DNA from 2 places in the Enterobacter pseudoroggenkampii genome. Region 2 is predicted to be linked to the other one. Evidence: predicted binding sites of a transcription regulator. Region 2 holds the regulator's gene; the other holds the start of a gene.

Region 1 (7,333 bases), on a different contig from region 2:
GCCCTTGTTGTGGGTTTCCGCGAACTGCTGCCATGGGTTGTTTTTGCACTGCTTCAGGCCCAGGGAGATACGACGACGTTCTTCGTCGATATCCAGAACCATCACTTCCACTACATCACCAACGTTAACAACTTTGGATGGGTGGATGTTTTTGTTGGTCCAGTCCATTTCGGAAACGTGCACCAGACCTTCAACGCCTTCTTCGATTTCAACGAAGCAGCCGTAGTCAGTCAGGTTGGTTACGCGACCAGTCAGTTTAGTACCTTCTGGGTAACGCTTAGCGATAGCTACCCATGGATCTTCGCCCAGCTGTTTCAGGCCGAGGGATACACGAGTACGCTCGCGGTCGAACTTCAGCACTTTAACAGTGATTTCGTCGCCCACGTTCACGATTTCGCTTGGGTGCTTAACGCGTTTCCACGCCATGTCGGTGATGTGCAGCAGGCCATCAACGCCGCCCAGGTCAACGAATGCGCCGTAGTCAGTGAGGTTCTTAACGATACCTTTGACTTCCATGCCTTCCTGCAGGTTTTCCAGCAGCTGATCGCGTTCTGCGCTGTTTTCGGATTCGATAACGGCACGACGGGAAACAACAACGTTGTTACGCTTCTGGTCCAGCTTGATTACTTTGAACTCAAGCTCTTTGCCTTCCAGGTGCAGAGTGTCACGAACTGGACGAACGTCTACCAGAGAACCTGGCAGGAACGCACGAATACCATTCAGCTCAACAGTGAAGCCACCTTTAACTTTGCCGTTGATAACACCGACCACAGTTTCAGCTTCTTCGTAAGCTTTTTCCAGCGTGATCCATGCTTCGTGACGTTTCGCTTTCTCACGAGAAAGCAGGGTTTCACCGAAGCCGTCTTCTACTGCGTCCAGAGCAACGTCAACTTCGTCGCCAACCTGGATTTCCAGCTCGCCCTGGGCGTTTTTGAACTGCTCTGCCGGAATGGCGGACTCAGATTTCAGACCGGCGTCAACCAGTACTACGTCTTTGTCGATAGCAACAACAACACCGCGAACGATGGAACCCGGGCGGGTTTCGATTTCTTTTAAGGATTCTTCAAACAGTTGAGCAAAAGATTCAGTCATGTTTAATCTTCAGGTTAATATTAACGTCCACCTGGCTCCGTGCCGGATGGGGTTGTTTCACATACCCGCCGTCAATCCATTGCAGCGGGGGTACTGCTAAATCGGTCGCGATTACGCGAGTGCCAGTTTTTGGCGCGCATATTGTAGCGCTTTTTCAATCACTTGCTCAATAGTTAAACTGGTTGAATCCAGAACTAATGCATCTTCTGCTGGAACAAGTGGGGCGACGGCGCGGTTACGATCGCGGTCATCGCGCTCTTTTATCTCGGATAAAAGGCGATCAAAGTTAACACTAAACCCCTTTTCCTGCAACTGAAGCATGCGGCGTTGCGCACGTTCTTCCGAAGAGGCGTCAAGGAAAATTTTCACAGGTGCATCAGGGAAGACCACGGTTCCCATATCACGTCCGTCCGCGATCAGACCCGGGGCTTCACGAAACGCGCGCTGACGACGCAACAGCGCCTCGCGAACGCGCGGGAAGGCCGCGACCTGCGAGGCCGCATTCGCCACTTCCTGAGTACGGATTTCGCCGCTCACGTCTTCCCCTTCAAGGATGACTTCCAGGTTGCCATCGGTTGACACGAAGCGCACATCCAGATGCGCAGCCAGCGGAACCAGCGCCTCTTCAGACGCGACATCCACGTGATGATGCAGCGCGGCCAGCGCCAGCACGCGATAGATTGCTCCCGAATCTAAAAGATGCCATTGCAATGCTTCCGCCATCGCTTTGCACAGAGTCCCTTTCCCTGCGCCACTCGGCCCATCAATGGTGATTACCGGGGCAATTGCCGTCATCTTTTTCTCCTTAAATAAGGCATACCGTTTACATGAACGCCGCGCATTATACGCGCCAACGTGCGCAACTGTTACCTTTGCGTGCAAATTACGGAATGATTGAAGCAGAGTGTAGAAGAAATGAGCGGAGGTGTTCGTAATGAAGCGTAAGCAAATGCCGCATCGGGCGATGCGGCAAGGCGTTATCAGGCCAGCGTACTAATGCGTGCCAGCTGTTCGAAGTAGTCCGGGAAGGTTTTCGCGGTACATTTCGGGTCAAGGATCGTGACAGGCGTATCTGACAGCGCCACCAGCGAGAAGCACATCGCCATACGGTGATCGTTGTAGGTTCCGATTTCCGCAAACTGCAGTTTTGCAGGAGGCGTGACGCGAATGTAGTCTTCGCCCTCTTCCACCTCGGCACCGACTTTTCGCAGCTCTGTCGCCATCGCGAACAGGCGGTCCGTCTCTTTTACGCGCCAGTTGTAGATGTTACGCAGCGTGGTCGTGCCTTTGGCGAACAGTGCCGCCGTGGCAATGGTCATCGCCGCATCCGGGATATGGTTCATGTCCATGTCGATGGCGTTCAGCTCACCGTGGGTACAGGAGATAAAGTCATCGCCCCAGGTGACAATGGCGCCCATTTTTTCCAGCACGTCCGCAAAACGGATATCGCCCTGCACGCTGTTACGGCCAATACCGGTCACTTTTACCGTTCCGCCCTTAATCGCACCCGCGGCCAGGAAGTAGGACGCGGATGACGCATCCCCTTCAACCAGGTAGTTGCCCGGAGACTGGTACTGCTGTGCCCCGCGCACCACGAAGCGCTGATAAGACTGGTTTTCCACCTCAACGCCGAAAGTTTTCATCAGGTGCAGCGTGATATCAATATACGGTTTGGAGACCAGCTCGCCTTTAATCGTGATAACTGTATCCTGCGGGGCCAGCGGCGCGGTCATCAGCAGTGCCGTCAGGAACTGGCTGGAGACGCTGCCGTCAACCTCGACGTGACCGCCGGTAAAACCGCCGCGCAGACGCAGTGGCGGATAGTTTTCCTGCTCCAGATAGTCAATCTGCGCGCCGCCCTGACGCAGGGCATCCACCAGGTGACCAATCGGGCGCTCTTTCATGCGCGGCTCGCCGGTCAGCACAATATTGTTGCTTCCCAGGCACAGGGCCGCCGCCAGCGGGCGCATAGCGGTACCCGCGTTGCCCAGAAAAAGCTCAAGCTCTTCACCCGAGCGCAGCGCGCCGCCGTTGCCGGTCACTTCGCAGCGGGTACGATCGTCGGAGAGAATGTAATGAACGCCCAACGCTTTCAGCGCATTGAGCATATGGCGCACGTCATCGCTGTCCAGCAGGTTTGTGAGGACGGTGGTGCCGTTTGCCAGAGCTGCCAGCAGCAGAGCGCGGTTCGAGACACTTTTTGAACCAGGCAGATTGATGGTGCCATCTACCCGCGCGATAGGTTGTAACGTCAGGGATTCCATGAAAACTAAACTCTCAACTCAACATAATAAAAACCCCGCAGGGGCGCTGCGGGGGTGAAAAACAGCAAATTAACCGTGACGACGTTCGAAGTCGATCATGAAATCCGTCAGGGCTTTAACGCCTTCCAGCGGCATCGCGTTATAGATGGAGGCGCGCATGCCGCCCACGACACGGTGACCTTTGAGCGCGTGCAGGCCTGCCGCGAAGGACTCTTCCAGGAACACTTTGTCCAGGTTGCTGTCCGCCAGCTGGAACGGTACGTTCATGCGGGAACGGTTAGCGTTCGCCACATCGTTGCGGTAGAAATCACTCTTGTCGATCACGCCATAAAGCAGTTCAGCTTTCTGCTGATTTACTTTGTCCATCTGCGCCACGCCGCCGTTTTGCTTCAGCCATTTGAAGACCAGGCCGGAGAGGTACCAGGCAAACGTCGGTGGGGTGTTGAACATAGAATCGTTGTCGTTCAGCACGGTGTAATCGAGAATCGACGGGCAGGATGTATGTGCTTTACCCAGCAGATCTTCACGCACGATAACAATCGTCAGGCCTGCAGGGCCGATATTTTTCTGTGCGCCCGCGTAGATCACGCCATAACGGCTGACGTCAATTGGCGCAGACAGAATGGTGGAGGAGAAGTCAGCGGCAACCACGACATCGCTGCCGAAGTCTGGCGTCTCGTCGATGGCAATCCCATCAATGGTTTCGTTCGGGCAGTAGTGCAGATACGCTGCATTATCAGAAAGCTGCCACTCGCGCATTGGCTTCACGGCGCGCAGACCGTCAACGGTCACTTTGGCGTCGATCACATTCGGCGTGCAGTATTTATGCGCTTCTTTAATGGCGCTTGCTGCCCAGTAACCCGCATCAACGTAGTCAGCCGTCGTTTTGTCACCGAGGATATTCAGCGGAATACCCGCAAACTGGCCGCGTCCACCGCCGTGACAGAACAATACTTTGTAGTTCGAGGGAATATTCAGCAGATCGCGAAAATCCTTTTCTGCCTCTTCTGCCACCTGAATAAACTCTTTACCCCGGTGGCTGATTTCCATCACCGACGTACCGAGACCGTTCCAGTCACAAAGTTCCTGTTGAGCCTGTTTAAGCACGTCTGCCGGCAACATTGCCGGACCTGAACTGAAATTAAAGACTTGAGCCATTTCCCCTCACCACGCTAAAAGCCATAAGTTATAACTGTGGATATCGGTTTTATCATTCAGTGACACGCGCCGCAATGTCTAAAACTTATGACCCGTGAAATGTGCCCCGCGTCACACAAAACAATCTGCCGCCTCGTTAAGACAAAACCGACAAAATGGCTGTCAGGTGATGCGTTTGGCCCGGCTAACCTTCGTCCATTCCGGATTTGCGCAGCGAGGGCATAATTGACGATCCCCCGGCTGCATCGCTACAACATGGCTACATCTTACGCAAGCATACTCGCCTGATTCAGGCACCGTTCTGAAACGCTCAATGAGCATATCCGGCAGGATACACAGCCCCGGCTTCACCTCGTCGTCAGAATAGTAATAAACGCTGATCTGCCCATTAGTTTCCATGATCGCCAGACGCACCTGCCCGAGCTGTTCCACGCTGTTCAGGCGTAGCTCCATAAAGAACTCAAACTCGGTCATATTGGCGCTTTGTACATTTTCCCAGGCCAGCTGTCCGTCCTCGACGATAACGACCGGCTTCCCTTCAAGCAGATCTTCCAGCTTTTCGCTTTTCGACATCAGCCACATGACAAGACGATAAAGTAGCGCCAGTGAGACAAAAACGATAAACACCGGCACCATCGGCACATCATCATAGAAGGCGACGTCCCCCGCCGCTGAACCCAGCGTCAGAATAATCAACACCTCAAAGAGCGACATCTGCCGTACGCCGCGACGGCCGGTGATTTTAAGAAACAGGAAGACAAGTACGAAGGTATACAGGCTGCGCAGCGCCACTTCGCCCAGAAATTCAGGAGGAACTTTATCAAACGCCATCCGCTGGAGATCAAATGCTTTCATTTTTCTATGCCTTAACAGTCAGTTACTGCCACTAAGCATAGTCCAGCCATTTATTTTCGCCGAAGATAGCACCCGTCAGGCAAAACCCGTATCATTGCGCGCTTTACGTACGATAAAAGTGACCGCCATGACTCAAACGTTTATCCCCGGCAAAGACGCCGCCCTGGAAGATTCCATCGCTCGCTTCCAGCAGAAACTGACCGACCTGGGTTTTAACATCGAAGAAGCCTCCTGGCTCAATCCGGTGCCTCATGTCTGGTCCGTGCATATTCGCGACAAAGAGTGTGCCCTGTGCTTTACCAACGGTAAAGGCGCGACAAAAAAAGCGGCACTGGCCTCTGCGCTGGGTGAGTATTTTGAGCGTCTGTCCACCAACTATTTCTTCGCTGATTTCTGGCTGGGCGAGACCATCGCTAACGGCCCGTTCGTTCACTATCCAAATGAAAAATGGTTCCCGCTGACCGAAGATGACGAACTGCCGAAAGGTATTCTCGACGCTCGCCTGCGTGCCTTCTACGATCCAGACAACGAACTGACCGCCAGCATGCTGATCGATCTGCAGTCCGGTAACGAGGATCGCGGTATCTGCGCCCTGCCGTTTACCCGTCAGTCTGACGAGCAGACCGTTTATATCCCGATGAACATCGTCGGCAACCTGTATGTGTCCAACGGTATGTCCGCCGGTAACACCCGCAATGAAGCACGCGTGCAGGGTCTGTCTGAAGTCTTTGAGCGCCACATCAAAAACCGCATCATCGCTGAATCTATCAGCCTGCCTGAAATTCCGGCAGACGTGCTGGCACGCTACCCGGGCGTGGTGGAATCCATCGCCAAACTGGAAGCAGAAGGTTTCCCAATCTTTGCCTATGACGGCTCTCTGGGCGGTAAGTACCCGGTTATCTGCGTCGTGCTGTTTAACCCAACCAACGGCACCTGCTTCGCCTCTTTCGGCGCGCACCCGGACTTCGGCGTGGCGCTGGAGCGTACCGTTACCGAACTGCTGCAGGGCCGTAGCCTGAAAGATCTCGACGTGTTTACGCCGCCAACGTTTGACGACGAAGAAGTGGCCGAGCATACCAACCTCGAAACCCACTTCATCGATTCCAGCGGCTTAATTTCCTGGGATATGTTCAAGCAGGACGCCGACTATCCGTTCGTGGACTGGAGCTTTGCCGGAACCACGGAAGAAGAGTTCGCCACGCTGATGGCGATCTTCAACTCGGAAGATCAGGAAGTGTATATTGCCGATTACGAGCATCTTGGCGTCTACGCGTGCCGCATTATTGTTCCGGGCATGTCCGACATCTACCCTGCTGAAGATCTGTGGCTGGCGAATAACAGCATGGGTGCACACCTGCGCGAAACGCTGCTGGCACTGCCGGGCAGCGAATGGGAGAAAGAAGATTATCTGAACCTGATCGCCCAGCTGGACGAAGAAGGCCACGATGACTTCACCCGCGTACGCGAACTGCTGGGTCTGGCGACCGGTAAAGACAACGGCTGGTATACCCTGCGTATCGGTGAGCTGAAAGCAATGCTGGCCCTGGCGGGTGGCGATTTGGATCAGGCTCTGGCCTGGACCGAGTGGACCATGGAATTCAACCAGTCGGTCTTCTCTGCCGAGCGCACCAACTATTACCGCTGCCTGCAAACCCTGCTGCTGCTTGCACAGGAAGAGGATCGCGAACCGCTGCAATACCTGAATGCTTTCGTGCGTATGTACGGTGCTGAAGCCGTAGAAGCAGCCAGCGCGGCCCTGAGCGGCGAAGCGCCGTTCTATGGCCTGCAGGCTGTTGATAGCGATCTGAAAGCCTTCCCGGCGCATCAGTCGCTGCTGAAGGCCTACGAAAAGCTGCAGAAAGCAAAAGCCGCTTACTGGTCAAAATAAGCGCACATAACATTACCAGCAGTAGGCGTATTCAATCGTCTGGGCTATATTACGGGGCAATTTCATTGCCCCGTTT
Region 2 (7,333 bases):
ACCGCCTTCAACCTGAATCTGGGGGAGAAGCTTCATTACCAGCTCCGGAATTTCGCAGGTGGGTTATACAAACCGCCGGACCACTCAACGAGGTCAGACACGCTGCCCGCAGCCAGCAGAGAGCGGGTGGCGTCAGTGCGGCGAATCCCCATATCTTCCGGATACACAACCTTGCCGCTCTGGCGCAGTTCCGCCACGCGTTTGGCGTCCACGCCCAGGCCGATGTCGGTGATCCCCGCGACGGCGGCAACCATGGCCCGACGCTCTTCCAGATCTTTCGCCCGGTAGAGGTAGGCAATCCCCTCTTCCGTCAGCACGTGCGTCACGTCATCTCCGTAAATCATCACCGGTGCCAGCGGCATGCCGGAGGCTTTCGCCACGTCTACGGCATCGAGTTTTTCCACGAAGGTTGGCTTCACGCCTGCCTGGAAGGTTTCGACCATCTGCACGACCAGCTTTTTACCGCGCTGCATCGGGTCCGGCTCGGTGATCATGTTCAGCCAGGCCGGCGTGGCGTGGCGGCGACCGTGCGGGTCATGGCCCATGTTTGGCGCACCGCCGAAGCCGGAAAGACGACCGCGGGTCACGGTTGAGGAGTTGGCGTAGCCGTCAACCTGCAGCGTAGAGCCGATAAACATATCCACCGCGTACTGACCTGCCAGCTGGCAGAAGGCACGGTTGGAACGCATAGAGCCGTCGGCACCGGTAAAGAAGACGTCCGGACGAGCACGGATGTACTCTTCCATCCCCAGCTCGCCGCCGAAGCAGTGCACGCTCTCCACCCAACCGCTTTCGATGGCGGGGATCAGCGTCGGATGGGGGTTCAGCGTCCAGTGTTTACAGATTTTGCCCTTCAGGCCGAGCTGTTCGCCGTAGGTGGGCAGCAGCAGCTCGATCGCTGCGGTGTTAAAGCCGATACCGTGGTTCAGGGACTGCACCTGGTGCTCCGCGTAGATGCCTTTGATGGCCATCATCGCCATCAGGATATGTTCCTGTTTAATGAGGCGTGGGTCGCGGGTGAACAGCGGTTCGATAAAGAACGGCTTGTCTGCAACCACCACGAAGTCAATCCACGAGCCCGGAATATCCACGCGCGGCAGGTCACACTCGTCATCCACCAGCTCGTTCACCTGCGCGATGACGATGCCGTCATGGAACGCGGCGGCTTCCACCAGCGCCGGGGTATCTTCGGTGCTCGCCCCGGTGTAGAGGTTGCCTTTGCGGTCGGCTTTAAAGCCGGCAATCAGCGCCACGTTGGGCGACAGGTCGACGTAGAGACGTGAGTAAAGTTCGATGTAGGTGTGAATTGCGCCGATTTCGAGCTGACCATCTTCCAGCAGCTGGGAGATTCGCAGGCTCTGCGTCCCGGAGAAGGAGAAATCCAGCTTGCGGGCGATGCCTTTCTCGAAGATATCCAGATGCTCGCTGCGGCCGACGCTCGGCATGATCATATGCAGGTCGTGGACAATTTGCGGGTTCACTTCGGCCAGCGAGCGGGAAAGGAAATCCGCCTGCTTCTGGTTGTTACCTTCCAGAACGACCTTGTCGCCAGGCGCGATTAATTTTTCCAGCATGGCGACAAGATCGCCGGTTGGCAGTACCTTGCCCTGCACCGGTACGGACGCCAGGCGACGCGCTTTTTCGCTGCGTCGCGTGTTCCATTGCCGGGTGGGTGTTTGCCCAGATAACATTATTAACCTCCTGATTCAGCTAATCATTTTGATTTGCTTAACGTTGAGTAAAGTGTGCGCTCTGGTGAGAAAGGCATCAATTAAGCGTAGAGTGGAATCATTAGCCTGAGAGTAATAATCAAGGTTAAGATTTGTGATCGGGATCAGTTCATGTTTCGGAAAACCAGGCTAAACGGGGTACAATTCGGAAAGTACCGTAAATTTCTGACAAGAATCAGCATCGCCCTTATGACCCAAATCATTCCATCAGACTTCGACATTGCGGCCGAAGACAGCACTGAGTTCGTGCCTATGCGCGGCGTGGCCAATCGCCATTTGCAGACCATGCTGCCGCGACTGATCCGCCGCAAGGTTCAGTTCACCCCACACTGGCAGCGGCTTGACCTGCCAGACGGTGATTTTCTGGATCTCGCCTGGAGCGAAGCGCCGGAGCAGGCCCGCCATAAGCCGCGTCTGGTGGTCTTTCACGGTCTGGAAGGCAGCCTGCACAGCCCATATGCACACGGGTTAATCGAGGCGGCAAAAGCGCGCGGCTGGCTCGGCGTGGTGATGCATTTTCGCGGCTGCAGCGGCGAACCGAATCGTCAGAAACGCATTTATCACTCGGGTGAAACCGAAGACGGAACGTGGTTTTTACACTGGCTGCGGGACAACTTTGGCACCGTGCCGACCGCCGCGGTGGGCTACTCGCTGGGCGGCAATATGCTGGCCTGCCTGCTAGCCAAAGAGGGTGAAACCGTCCCGCTGGATGCCGCCGTCATTGTCTCCGCACCGTTTATGCTGGAGCAGTGCAGCTACCACATGGATAAAGGCTTTTCCCGCGTCTATCAGCGCTACCTGCTCAACCTGCTGAAGGCCAACGCGGCGCGTAAGCTGAAAGCCTACCCGGATACCCTGCCGGTCAGCCTGCGTCAGCTGAAAAAGGTGCGCCGTATTCGCGAGTTCGACGACCTGATCACCGCGAAAATCCACGGCTTCGCCGATGCGATTGACTATTATCGTCAGTGCAGCGCCATGCCGCTGCTCAGCAAGATCACGCAGCCGACGCTGATCATTCATGCCAAAGATGACCCGTTTATGGATCATCACTCGATCCCCGCTCAGGAATTCCTGCCCGACAACGTTCACTATCAGTTGACCGAGCACGGCGGCCACGTCGGGTTTATCGGCGGTACGCTGCGCCGCCCGAAAATGTGGCTTGAGACGCGTATTCCTGACTGGCTAACCCCTTATCTGGACGGTGCAAAATGATTATTCCCTGGCAGGATCTGGCTCCCGAAACACTCGATAATCTGATTGAAAGCTTTGTATTACGCGAAGGCACCGATTATGGTGAACAGGAACGCTCGCTTGAGCAAAAGGTCAACGATGTTAAGCGCCAGCTGAAAAGCGGCGACGTGGTGCTGGTGTGGTCAGAACTGCATGAGACGGTCAATATCATGCCCCGCAACGCGTTTCACGGCTGATCTTCCACCCTTTTCAGTCAGGGAGTTGCTATGTCTGCCAGACATCCGGTTATTGCCGTTACGGGGTCGAGTGGTGCGGGAACCACCACCACCAGCCTCGCCTTTCGCAAGATTTTCGCCCAGCTGAATCTTCGTGCGGCGGAGGTCGAAGGCGACAGCTTTCACCGCTACACGCGTCCGGAGATGGATATGGCCATCCGTAAAGCGCGCGATCTGGGTAAACACATCAGCTATTTCGGCCCGGAAGCCAATGACTTCGGCCTGCTGGAACAAACCTTTATAGAGTACGGTCAGAGCGGCAAAGGGCAGTCCCGCAAGTATCTGCATACCTATGATGAAGCCGTTCCCTGGAATCAGGTGCCGGGGACGTTCACCCCGTGGCAACCGCTGCCGGAACCCACCGACGTACTGTTTTACGAAGGATTGCACGGTGGCGTGGTCACCCCTCAACACGACGTGGCGCGCCACGTGGACCTGCTGGTCGGCGTGGTCCCTATCGTTAACCTGGAGTGGATCCAGAAGCTGACGCGCGACATGAGCGAGCGCGGCCATTCACGAGAGGCGGTGATGGACTCGGTGGTGCGCTCCATGGAAGATTACATCAACTTCCTGACGCCGCAGTTCTCCCGCACCCATATCAACTTCCAGCGCGTGCCGACGGTGGATACCTCCAACCCGTTTGCGGCCAAAAGCATCCCGTCTCTGGATGAGAGCTTTGTGGTGATCCATTTCCGCAATCTCGAAGGCATTGATTACCCCTGGCTACTGGCCATGCTGCAGGGCTCGTTTATTTCGCACATGAATACGTTAGTCGTGCCGGGCGGAAAAATGGGGCTGGCGATGGAGCTCATCATGACGCCGCTGGTGGAGCGACTGATGGAAGGGAAGCAGATTGCGTGAACATGTTCCCTCTCCCTGTGGGAGAGGGTTAGGGTGAGGGCATCAACACGCACGATGCCCCAATAATTAAGCCTCGATCACTTCATACGAATGCGTGATTTTTACCGCTTTCTCCAGCATTAACGCCACAGAGCAGTACTTCTCCGCAGACAGATCCACCGCACGCGAGACCGCTGCGTCCTTCAACTCTTTACCGGTGACCACAAAGTGCAGATTAATATGGGTGAACAGGCGTGGCGCCTCTTCGCGACGTTCTGACGTGAGTTTAACCTCACAATCCGTCACGTCATGACGACCTTTTTGCAGAATCGACACCACGTCAATGGCGCTGCATCCCCCTGCCGCCATCAGCACCATTTCCATTGGGCTTGGCGCTTTATCGCCGGAGTTACCGTCCATCAAAATCTGGTGTCCTGACGCGGACTCGCCCAGGAACGTTAAACCTTCAACCCATTTCACGCGCGCTTGCATATTCTTAAACTCCAACGTTGCATTTTTGGTGACAGATTACGCGTGCGTTACATTTCTCGCAATGGAAGGCGACCTGCATCATGCTGAAGCGAGACACCAGGAGACACGCGGCGAAAGCTATGCTAAAACACTCTGGATGCTACAGTAATACATTGACGTTACACATGTATGCAGAGGACATCAAACTTTACTGGCTGCGAAACGTTACGGTAGCCGACTTCCCAGGGTATGGGTAAGAATTCGATTGCAACCCCAGAGTCCGGATGCATCTGATGACTCTGGTGACAGCTTATAACAGAGGATAACAGCGCATGGTGCTTGGCAAACCGCAAACAGACCCGACTCTCGAATGGTTCTTGTCTCATTGCCACATTCATAAGTACCCATCAAAGAGCACGCTGATTCACCAGGGTGAAAAAGCGGAAACGTTGTATTACATCGTTAAAGGCTCGGTGGCAGTGCTGATCAAAGATGAAGAAGGGAAAGAGATGATCCTTTCTTATCTGAACCAGGGCGATTTCATCGGTGAACTGGGCCTGTTTGAAGAGGGCCAGGAACGTAGCGCCTGGGTTCGTGCAAAGACAGCATGTGAAGTGGCTGAAATTTCTTACAAGAAGTTCCGTCAGCTGATTCAGGTTAACCCTGACATCCTGATGCGTCTTTCTTCCCAGATGGCGCGCCGTCTGCAGGTCACCTCAGAGAAAGTGGGCAACCTCGCCTTCCTGGACGTGACTGGCCGTATCGCACAGACCCTGCTGAACCTGGCGAAACAGCCAGACGCTATGACCCACCCGGACGGCATGCAAATTAAAATTACCCGTCAGGAAATTGGTCAGATCGTCGGTTGCTCTCGTGAAACGGTGGGTCGTATCCTGAAAATGCTGGAAGATCAAAACCTGATCTCTGCCCACGGTAAAACCATCGTGGTTTACGGAACGCGTTAATTCCGCTTAAACGGCGTGCCATCGCAAGGTGTCACGCCGTTTTTGTCTCTACTCCCCATGTGGCGCAGGCTGATCTATCACCCGGAAGTTAACTACGCACTGCGACAAACGCTGGTGTTGTGTCTTCCCGTGGCTATAGGCCTGATCCTCGGACATCTTCAGCAAGGTCTGCTGTTTTCCCTCGTGCCTGCCTGCTGCAACATCGCCGGTCTGGACACGCCGCATAAGCGCTTTTTCAAACGCCTGATTATCGGCGGCTGCCTGTTTGCGGGCTGTAGCCTCGCCGTACAGCTTTTACTGGCTCGGGATATCCCGCTGCCGCTGATCCTGACTGTGCTGGCGATGACCCTCGGCGTCACGGCGGAAATCAGTTCGCTGCACGCCCGCTTGCTTCCCGCGTCGCTGATTGCGGCCATTTTCACGCTGAGCCTCGCCGGGAATATGCCGGTGTGGGAGCCGCTGCTGATCTACGCCCTGGGGACATTATGGTACGGCCTGTTTAACTGGTTCTGGTTCTGGCTGTGGCGGGAGCAGCCGCTGCGTGAATCCCTGAGCCTGCTCTATGTGCAGCTTGCGGATTACTGCGAAGCCAAATACACCCTGCTGACCCAGCATACCGATCCGGAAAAATCCTTACCGCCCCTGCTGACGCGCCAGCAGAAGGTGGTGGATCTGATAAGCCAGTGCTATCAGCAGCTGCATATGCTCGCCGCCAACAAGAACCACGAGTACAAACGGCTGCTGCGCACCTTCCAGGTCGGGCTGGATCTGCAGGAGCATATCTCCGTGAGCCTGCACCACCCGCAGGAGGTACAAAAGCTGGTCGAGCGCAGTCACGCCGAAGCGGTGATCCGCTGGAACGCGCAGACGGTGTCCGCACGCCTGCGCGTGCTGGCCGATGATATTCTCTATCACCGCTACCCGACGCGCTTTAACATGGATAAGCAGCTGGGCGCGCTGGAGAAAATCGCTCGTCAGCATCCGGATAACCCGGTCGGCCAGTTTGCCGCCTGGCACTTCAGCCGTATCGCCCGCGTGTTGCGCACGCAGCGCCCGCTCTATCCGCGCGACCTGATGGCGGATAAGCAGAAACGGCTGCCGCTATTGCCCGCGCTCAAAAGCTATCTTTCTCTTAAATCGTCCGCCCTGCGCAACGCCGCACGTATTAGCGTGATGCTCAGTACCGCCAGCCTGATGGGCATGGCGCTGCATCTGCCGAAACCCTACTGGATCTTAATGACCGTGCTGTTTGTCACCCAGAACGGCTATGGCGCCACGCGGGTGCGTATTCTGCATCGGGCTGGCGGAACGATGGCCGGGCTGATCATCGCGGGCGTGACGCTGCACTTCCACGTGCCGGAAGGCTATACTCTGGCAGGAATGCTGGCGGTTACGCTGGTGAGCTACCTGATTATCCGCAAAAACTACGGCTGGGCGATGGTGGGCTTTACGGTGACGGCGGTATATACCCTGCAGCTGCTCACGCTCAATGGCGAACAGTTTATTGTCGCCAGGCTGATTGATACCCTGATCGGCTGTCTGATTGCCTTTGGCGGCATGGTCTGGCTGTGGCCGCAGTGGCAAAGTGGACTGCTGCGCCAGAACGCCCACGACGCGCTGGAAGCCGACCAGCAGGCCATTCGCCTGATCCTGAGCGACGACCCGCAGCCGTCGCCGCTGGCGTATCAGCGCATGAAGGTCAACCAGGCGCACAACGCCCTGTTTAACTCGCTCAACCAGGCAATGCAGGAGCCGGGCTTTAACTCGCACTATCTGGCAGATATGAAGCTGTGGGTGACGCACAGCCAGTTTATCGTCGAGCACATTAACGCCATGACCACGCTGGCGCGCGAGCACACGA

Evidence for each region. The regulator CRP, encoded in region 2, controls carbon source genes, mostly activating them, when cyclic AMP is high. The targets are predictions, from matches to a motif close to ATGTGANNNNNNTCACAT.
Region 1: the regulator CRP is predicted to act here: its motif matches at 4,614-4,631, upstream of serC (3-phosphoserine/phosphohydroxythreonine transaminase).

Annotation. Positions count from the first base shown of each region.
Region 1 covers NZ_JAPMLV010000001.1:664,773-672,105, reverse strand. The annotation lists gene rpsA (30S ribosomal protein S1) at 1-1,092, opposite strand, end outside; gene cmk ((d)CMP kinase) at 1,204-1,887, opposite strand; gene aroA (3-phosphoshikimate 1-carboxyvinyltransferase) at 2,073-3,356, opposite strand; gene serC (3-phosphoserine/phosphohydroxythreonine transaminase) at 3,426-4,514, opposite strand; gene OTG14_RS03190 (DUF421 domain-containing protein) at 4,677-5,369, opposite strand; gene ycaO (30S ribosomal protein S12 methylthiotransferase accessory factor YcaO) at 5,497-7,257, shown strand.
Region 2 covers NZ_JAPMLV010000007.1:137,016-144,348, reverse strand. The annotation lists gene OTG14_RS21175 (triphosphoribosyl-dephospho-CoA synthase) at 1-36, opposite strand, end outside; gene mdcA (malonate decarboxylase subunit alpha) at 36-1,691, opposite strand; gene OTG14_RS21165 (hydrolase) at 1,920-2,942, shown strand; gene OTG14_RS21160 (YheU family protein) at 2,939-3,157, shown strand; gene OTG14_RS21155 (phosphoribulokinase) at 3,188-4,057, shown strand; gene OTG14_RS21150 (OsmC family protein) at 4,124-4,528, opposite strand; gene crp (cAMP-activated global transcriptional regulator CRP) at 4,840-5,472, shown strand; gene OTG14_RS21140 (YccS/YhfK family putative transporter) at 5,530-7,333, shown strand, end outside.